DNA from 2 places in the Streptomyces sp. NPDC021622 genome. Region 1 is predicted to be linked to the other one. Evidence: riboswitches for the same ligand, from Rfam matches in the RefSeq annotation. Region 1 holds a riboswitch; the other holds the start of a gene.

What was found. Region 1 has a riboswitch for cobalamin ahead of AB0G47_RS01845 (ABC transporter substrate-binding protein). Riboswitches for the same ligand answer to the same signal wherever they lie in the genome.
Region 2: linked by a shared signal. The riboswitch ahead of AB0G47_RS09770 (ABC transporter substrate-binding protein) and the one ahead of AB0G47_RS01845 (ABC transporter substrate-binding protein) in region 1 are both predicted to bind cobalamin.

The regions. Positions count from the first base shown of each region.
Region 1 covers NZ_JBFACK010000001.1:403,559-407,718, forward strand. Annotated here, with positions in the region: gene AB0G47_RS01835 (helix-turn-helix domain-containing protein) at 138-1,004, shown strand; gene AB0G47_RS01840 (VOC family protein) at 1,010-1,453, shown strand; cobalamin riboswitch at 1,451-1,638, shown strand; gene AB0G47_RS01845 (ABC transporter substrate-binding protein) at 1,731-2,744, shown strand; gene AB0G47_RS01850 (iron chelate uptake ABC transporter family permease subunit) at 2,741-3,760, shown strand; gene AB0G47_RS01855 (ABC transporter ATP-binding protein) at 3,757-4,160, shown strand, end outside.
Region 2 covers NZ_JBFACK010000003.1:509,199-513,358, reverse strand. Annotated here, with positions in the region: gene AB0G47_RS09780 (amino acid permease) at 1-814, shown strand, start outside; gene AB0G47_RS09775 (M67 family metallopeptidase) at 904-1,326, shown strand; cobalamin riboswitch at 1,299-1,447, shown strand; gene AB0G47_RS09770 (ABC transporter substrate-binding protein) at 1,491-2,450, shown strand; gene AB0G47_RS09765 (iron ABC transporter permease) at 2,585-3,592, shown strand; gene AB0G47_RS09760 (ABC transporter ATP-binding protein) at 3,589-4,160, shown strand, end outside.

The DNA.
Region 1 (4,160 bases):
CCATCGTACGAGGTCAGACGGCAGATTCCCATGATCGACGTCACCGGCCGTGAGGGGCATGGACCGGCCCGGCGCGGGTAGCAGCATCGAACGCTTCCGCCCCGCGCCCGGGCCCCGTGCATCGCATACTGGAACGTATGGAGACCGGCTCCCGCGAGTTCGTGCGGGCCGTCCCGCGGCTCGACGGGATGGTCGTGTCCGCGGTCGGCTACCGCACCACGGGCGAGCGGCCCGGCCTGCACCGCGGCCTGCCGTCCCCGTATCTGACCCTGATCTTCTCGCTCGACGGCCCGGTCGTCAGCGGTCTCACCCCCGAGCAGGCGGGCGGCGCCGACGCGATCAGCACGGACATCGTCCTCGGCGGTCTGCACCAGTCACCGGCGTACGTCGTCAAGCCCGAGCACGAGGCGGGCATCCAGCTCGCCGTGCATCCGCTCGCCGCCCGCGCCCTGTTCGGCGTACCGGCCGCCGAGCTCGCCGGTGACATCGTCACGTCCGGCACGGAGGTGATGGGGCGCCGCGCCGCCGACGTACGGGAGCTGCTGTGCGAGCGGGACACCTGGGAGGAGCGATTCGCCGCCCTGTCCGCCTACTTGAGGCAGCGCGTGGCCGCCGAGGACGCCGCCGGCTCCGTCCGCCCCGAGGTCGCCGAGGCCTGGGCCTGGCTGGCCAGGCACCGGGGCGCGGGCACGCTCGGCGGTCTCTCCCGGCACGTCGCGCTCAGCGAGCGCAGGCTCACCGCCCTCTTCCGCGCCGAGTTGGGGATCGGCCCCAAGCAGGCCTCCCGCCTGATGCGCTTCCAGCGCGCGCGGAACACCGTCGTGCGCTCCGTCGCCGCGGGCGCCGCGCCCGATCTGGCGCGGGTCGCCGCGGACTGCGGCTATTTCGACCACTCCCACCTGGTGCGGGACTTCCGGCAGTACACCGGCACGAGCCCCAGCGGCTGGCTGGCCGAAGAGTGCCGGAATATCCAAGCCGGGAGCCATGGCGGAGGCGAAGAGTAGGAGCCATGAACACCACCGAGAAGCAGCAGACCAAGACCACATCCGCCCCCGCAGAACGTGCCCCCGACGTCTGGCCGACCCTCCAGGCCCACGACGCACCCGCCCTGATCGACTTCCTCGTCGGCACGGTCGGCTTCCTGCGCACCGCCGTCTACGAGGACGGCGACCGGGTGGCCCACGCCGAGCTCGACTGGCCCGAGGGCGGGGCGATCATGCTCGGCTCGTACGACGAGAAGGCCGAGGGCTGGTGCCTCAAGCCGGGCACCTTCGGCGCGTACGTCGTCACGGACCATGTCGACGATCTCTACGGGCGCCTCACCGACGCCGGAGTGAAGATCATCCGCGAGATCGAGGACCAGCCGTACGGCAGCCGGGAGTTCGCGATCGCCGACCCCGAGGGCAACAAGTGGTCCTTCGGCACCTACCGCGGCTCGCCCCGGCCAGCGTGATAATTTGCGCACGCCAGTCAAACCCACACCAGGGCCAGGGAATCCGGTGCGAATCCGGAACTGACGCGCAGCGGTGAGGGGGGACGGGCGGGGCCACGGCCACTGGGCGTCCACGGACGCCTGGGAAGGCGCCCCGCCCGGCCGATCCCCGAGTCCGAAGACCTGCTGGCACCTCTGTCCGCGCACCGGGCGGCGGAGGTGATCAAGCAGGCCAGGCTCCGCGTATGAGCCATGAGACTCAAGGGATCGTGTGTCCTCCACAGCCCGTCGTGTACGTATGCCCGTCCTCCTCGGCACGGCCCTTGCCGTCACGCTGACCTCCTGCGGAGGCTCGTCGACGCCCTCCACCGCGGACAAGAAGGCCGCCGGCTACCCGCTGACCCTCACCTCCTGCGGCAAGAAGTCGCAGATCAAGGCGCCGCCGCAGCGGGCCGTCTCCCTCGACCAGGGCTCCACGGAGATCCTGCTCTCCCTCGGCCTCGCCGACCGCATGGCAGGCACCGGCACCTGGACCGACCCGGTCCTGAAGGGCCTGGAGAAGGACAACGCCAAGGTCGAGCGCCTCTCCGACCGCTACCCCTCCTTCGAGAAGGTCCTCGCCCAGGAGCCGGACTTCGTGACCGCATCCTTCCTGGCGACGGTGAGCAAGGGCGGCGTCGCCGACCGCGCCAAGTTCACCGAGCTCGGCGTCCCCTCGTACGTCTCGCCCACCGACTGCGCGGGCAAGGACAACACCGGCGACGGCGACGGCAGCCGCGTCAAGGCGCTCACCATGGACACGGTGTACGGCGAAGTGCGCGACCTGGCGCGGGCGTTCGGGGTCCAGAAGCGCGGCGAGCGCCTGGTCGCCGACCTGAAGTCCCGCCTGGCGAAGGCCAAGCAGGACATCGACGCCTCCGACACCACGCTCCTCTACTGGTTCTCCGACTCCAAGGCCCCCTACATAGCGGGCTGCTGCGGCGCCCCCGGCATCATCACGCGCGAGCTCGGCGCCAAGAACGTCTTCGACGACACCCGCGAGGAGTGGCCCCAGATCAACTGGGAGACGGTGGCGGACCGCGACCCCGACGTCCTGGTCATCGGCGACCTCACCCGCAAGGCGCAGACGGCCGAGAGCGCGAAGAAGAAGATCGAGTTCCTGGAGTCCAACCCGGTCACCAAGAATCTGACCGCCGTGAAGAAGAAGCGGTACGTCCTGCTCAGCGGCCAGGCGATGAACCCCACGATCCGGACCGTGGACGGCGTGGAGCAGGTGGCCGCCGCGCTGCGCGAGTTCGGGCTCGCCAAGTGACGCACGCGCGCGGCGCCCTGCTGTGGGCGGCGGGTGCCGCCGCGCTCGCGCTCTCCGTGGCGGTGGCCGTCACCATCGGCCCCGCCGCCATCTCCGTACCGGATGTGTTCTCGGCGGTCGTGGCGCACCTCGGCGGGGGAGAGACGGGGCTCACGCCACTGCGGGACGGCATCGTCTGGAACCTGCGGATGCCGCGCACCTTGCTCGCCGCGGTGTGCGGCGCGGGCCTCGCGGTCTGCGGGACGGTCCTCCAGTCCCTGCTGCGCAACCCGCTCGCGGACCCCTTCGTCCTCGGCGTCTCCTCAGGGGCGTCCACGGGAGCCGTCGCGGTCGTCGTCCTCGGGGTCGGCGGGGGAGTCGTGTCGGTCTCGGCGGGCGCCTTCGCCGGCGCCCTGTGCTCCTTCGCCCTGGTCCTGCTGCTCAGCCATGCGCTGGGCGGGAGCACCGACCGCGTCGTGCTCTCCGGCGTCGCGGCCATGCAGCTGTTCTCGGCGCTCACCTCGTTCGTGATCCTGACCGCGGCCGACGCGGAGACGACGCGCGGGGTGCTTTTCTGGCTGCTCGGCTCGCTCAGCGGGGTGGGCTGGACGGACGTATGGATCTGCGCGGCGGTCCTCCTGGCGGCGCTCACCGTCTGCCTGGCGCAGGCCCGCACGCTGGACGCCTTCGCGTTCGGCCAGGACGCGGCGGCGACGCTGGGCGTCCACGTGGCCCGCACCCGTCTTATCCTGCTCTCCGTCACCGCCCTGCTGACGGCGGTCCTGGTCAGCAGCGCGGGCGCCATCGGCTTCGTCGGCCTTGTCCTGCCGCACGCGGCCCGCGCGGTGGTCGGCTCCGGGCACGCGCGGCTGCTCCCGGTCACGGCGCTCGCGGGCGCGGTGTTCCTGGTGTGGGTGGACACACTGGCCCGCACGGTCCTTGACCCGCAGGAGGTGCCGGTGGGAGTCGTGACGTCCCTGATCGGCGTCCCGGCGTTCGTCCTGGTCCTCTACCGCACACGGAGGGCCGCCATATGACCACCGGACTGCGAGCGGACCGGGTCAGCCGCCGGGCGGGCGGGCGCCTCGTCGTCGACGGGGTGAGCATCGCCCCGCCGCCGGGCGCGACGGTCGGCCTCCTCGGCCCCAACGGCTCGGGCAAGTCCACCCTCCTGCGCCTGCTCGCCGGTGTCCTCTCCCCGGCCTCGGGGGTGGTCACCCTGGACGGCCGACCGCTGCCGGAACTCGGCCGCCGGACGGTGGCCCGCAGAGTGGCCGTGGTCGAGCAACACGCCGTGACCCAGGTCGACTTGACCGTACGGGACGTCGTACGTCTGGGCCGCATCCCGCACCGCAGGGCCTGGTCCCCGCCCTCGGCGCAGGACGACGATGCGGTGTCCGATGCCCTCGCCCGCACCGGCCTCACCGACCGCGCCGC
Region 2 (4,160 bases), on a different contig from region 1:
CATCGGCTCCACGCTGATGACACTGCAGATCGTGATGTTCGCCTTCCTCGCCGTCGAGCTGGTCGGCGTCACCGCGGGCGAGTCCAAGGACCCCGAGAAGACCCTGCCCAAGGCGATCAACACCGTGCCGTGGCGCATCGCCGTCTTCTACGTCGGCGCGCTCATCATGATCCTCTCGGTCGTGCCGTGGACGTCCTTCAAGCCGGGCGTCTCGCCGTTCGTGAAGGCCTTCGAGGAGATGGGTCTGGGCGTCGGCGCCGCCATCGTCAACTTCGTCGTCCTGACGGCCGCGCTCTCCTCCTGCAACTCCGGCATGTACTCCACCGGCCGCATGCTGCGTGACCTGGCGCTCAACGGCCAGGGCCCGAAGTTCTTCACCAAGCTCACGAAGAACGGCCTGCCGCTGGTCGGCACCACCTTCTCCGCGGCCCTGATGCTGGTCGGCGTCTGGATCAACTACCAGTGGCCGGGCGAGGCGTTCAACTACGTCGTCTCCTTCGCCACCATCTCCGGCATGTGGGCCTGGATCATGATCCTGGTCTGCCAGATCAAGTACCGCCGCAAGGCCGACCGCGGCGAGCTGCCGCAGTCCACCTTCCGGGCTCCGGGCGCGCCGTACACGAGCTGGTTCGCCCTGCTCTTCATCGGCATGGTCATCGTGATGATGGGCGTCGACAAGGACGCGCGCATCTCGCTCTACGCGGCCCCGGTGTGGGCGCTCATCCTGGGCGTCGGCTACCTGGTCATGCAGAAGCGCAACGCGCAGCCGACGGGCGGCGGCGACGCCGAGCCGCAGGACGCGATCAAGTCCTGACTCCCGTCTGATCCCTGCTGATCCCAGCATGTGGGCCGATCCGTACCATCCCTCGGTACGGATCGGCCCCTCTGCTTATCCTGGCTCCCATGCTGACCCTGACCCAGGCCCTCCACGACCAGATCGTCGCGCACGCGCGCCAGGACCACCCCGACGAGGCGTGCGGCGTGGTCGCGGGTCCCGCGGGCACCGGCCGCCCCGAGCGCTTCATCCCGATGCTGAACGCGGCCCGCTCGCCCACGTTCTACGAGTTCGACTCGGGCGATCTGCTCAAGCTGTACCGCGAGATGGACGACCGCGACGAGGAGCCGGTGATCGTCTACCACTCGCACACGGCGACCGAGGCGTACCCCTCGCGCACCGACATCACGTACGCGAACGAGCCCGGCGCGCACTACGTCCTGGTCTCCACGGCGGACACCGACGGCGCGGGCGACTTCCAGTTCCGCTCCTACCGGATCGTCGACGGCGAGGTCACCGAGGAAGAGGTAAAGGTCGTCCAGGCATACTGAGCCTCACCTTTGAGGCGGCAGGACCCAGGAAGCCGGTGCGAATCCGGCACGGTCCCGCCACTGTGACCCCACCCTTCGCGGGTGGGGCAGTCAGGAACTGACCTGCCGCCTTCTCCCACGGATACAGGGGACGCGGAATCCCCTGGAGGAGGCACAGCCCAGCCATGTCCCGCCCCCTGCGCGCACTCATAGCCGCCGCCCTGCTCGCCCCGCTCGCCGCGTGCACGAGCTCCGCGGAGCCCGATTCCGCGCCGGGGGCGAAGGCCGCCGGGTTCCCGTACACCGTCACCAACTGCGGCGTGAAGACGACGTACGATGCGCCCCCGAAGCGCGCCGTGACGATGAACCAGCACACGACGGAAGTGATGCTGGAGCTCGGCCTTGCGGACCGCATGGCGGGCACCGCCTTCCTGGACGACAAGGTCCTTCCGTCGTACGAGAAGGCCTACGCGTCCGTCCCGGTCCTGGCCAAGGAGTACCCCTCCTACGAGAAGCTGCTCGCCGCCAACCCCGACTTCGTGTACGGCGGTTACCCCAGCGCCTTCCTCGCGGGCGAGGGCCGCAGCCGCGCGGCGCTCGCGAAGTCCGGCATCAGGACCCGCCTCGACGTGGAGGGCTGCGCGAAGCGCCCGGTGACCATGGAGGACGTCTTCCGGGAGGTCCGCGAGGTCGGCTCCACCTTCGGGGTACGGGCACGGGCGGACCGCTGGGTGAGCGGCGCCGAGCGCCAACTGGCCGAAACCGAGAAGCAGTTGAAGGACAGGAAGCCGCTCCCGGTCTTCGTGTACGACAGCGGCGACAAGACGGCCTTCACGGCGGGCGGCCGCGGCATCGGGAACGACATCATCAAGCGCGCGGGCGGCCGCAACGTCTTCGCCGACCTGGACAAGTCCTTCGGCGACGCGTCCTGGGAGTCGGTGGTGGACAGCAGCCCCGAGGTGATCCTGATCCTCGACTACGGCGGCACGACGGTCGCCCAGAAGAAGCGCCGCCTCCTGGAGGACCCGGTGCTCGCCGACGTCCCTGCCATCAAGAACAAGCGGTTCGCGGTGCTGCCGCTGTCGGATGTGGTGACGGGGGTAAGGGCCCCGGCGGCGGTAGGGAAGCTGGCATCGCAGCTGTGAAAATCTCAGCCCGTCCGGCGTTTGAGGACGAACTCGGCGAAGCCGGTGACTCTCCGGTCAGCACACGGCCGGCGAAGCCGGAACATTCGGGAAGGGGCGGGATCGGGGAAAGAAGGCCGCCCTACGCAGCCGTGATCGCCGGGCTCCTCGTGGCCCTCGCCGCAGCGGCAACCGCAGGCCTCGCCCTCGGCTCGGTCAAGATCCCCGTGACCGACGTCCTGGAGATCCTCACGGGCAGGGCGGAACCCTCCCCCTTCCGCACGATCGTGCTGGACGCCCGCCTCCCCAGGGTCCTGCTCGGCGCAGCCGTCGGCGCGGGCCTCGCCGTCATAGGCACGGTCCTCCAGGCCCTGGTCCGCAACCCCCTCGCGGACCCCTTCCTCCTGGGAGTCTCCTCCGGCGCGTCGGCCGGCGCGGTCGCCGCCATCGTCCTCGGCAGCGCCTTCGGCATCGGCGCGGGCCTGTCCATCACAGTCACCATCCCCGCCGCGTCCTTCGCGGGGGCACTCCTCTCCCTGCTCCTCGTCTACACCCTGGCCAGAAGCGCCGGCGGCGGCTTCGCCACCGGCCGGCTGATCCTGGCGGGCGTGGCCGTCTCGTACATCCTCTCCGCCCTGACCAGCCTGATCCTGGTCGTCGCGGACAGCACGGACCACCTGCAGGAGGTCCTGTACTGGACGCTCGGCGGCCTCGGCAGCGCCCGCTGGGGCATGCTGGCCCTGCCCGCCGGCGTACTGATCGTCGGCACGGCGCTCCTGCTCGCCCTGGCCCGCCCCCTGGACCTGCTCCTCGTCGGCGAGGAGGGCGCCACCGTCCTCGGCCTGGACACCGCACGCTTCCGTGCCGCCGTCTTCGTCCTCGCCTCGCTCCTGACCGGCGTACTCGTCGCGTACAGCGGAGCGATCGGCTTCGTCGGCCTGATGGTGCCGCACGCCGCCCGGATGCTGGTCGGCGCATCGCACCGCGCGCTCCTTCCGGTCGCGGCGCTTGCGGGCGCGGTGTTCCTGGTGGCCGCCGACCTCGCCGCGCGCACGGTCGCCGCCCCGCAGGACATCCCGGTGGGCGTGCTCACCGCGCTCACCGGCGGCCCGTTCTTCCTGTGGCTGCTGCGCAGGAGCCGTGGCGGGGAGGCGGCCGTATGACCGCCCTGAGCACCGAGAACCTCTCCTACCGGGCCCCCGGCGGCCGTCTCCTCGTCGACGGCGTCACGCTGCACGCCGCGGACGGCGAGACCGTCGGCATCGTGGGACCCAACGGCAGCGGCAAGACGACCCTCCTGCGCTGTGTGTACGGCACGCTGACGCCCACCGGCGGCCGCGTCCTCCTGGACGGCGACGACCTGGCGGGGCGCTCGGCCAAGGCCCGCGCCCGCCGCATCGCCACCGTTCCGCAGGACGGCCACGGCGGCTTCGAGCTCACCGTCCGGCAGATCGTCGCGATGGGCCGCTCCCCGCACAAACGCTTCTGGGAGGCGGACACGGCCGAGGACGAGCGTCTCGCCCGCGCGGCCCTCGAGCGGGTCGGCGCGGCCGCCCTCGCGCACCGCACATTCGCCGGGCTCTCCGGCGGCGAGCGCCAACGCGCCCTGGTGGCAAGGGCGTTGGTGCAGCAGCCCGCCGTACTGATCCTCGACGAGCCGACCAACCACCTGGACATCCGCTACCAGCTGGAGATCCTCGGCCTGGTCCGCGCCCTCGGCACGACCAACCT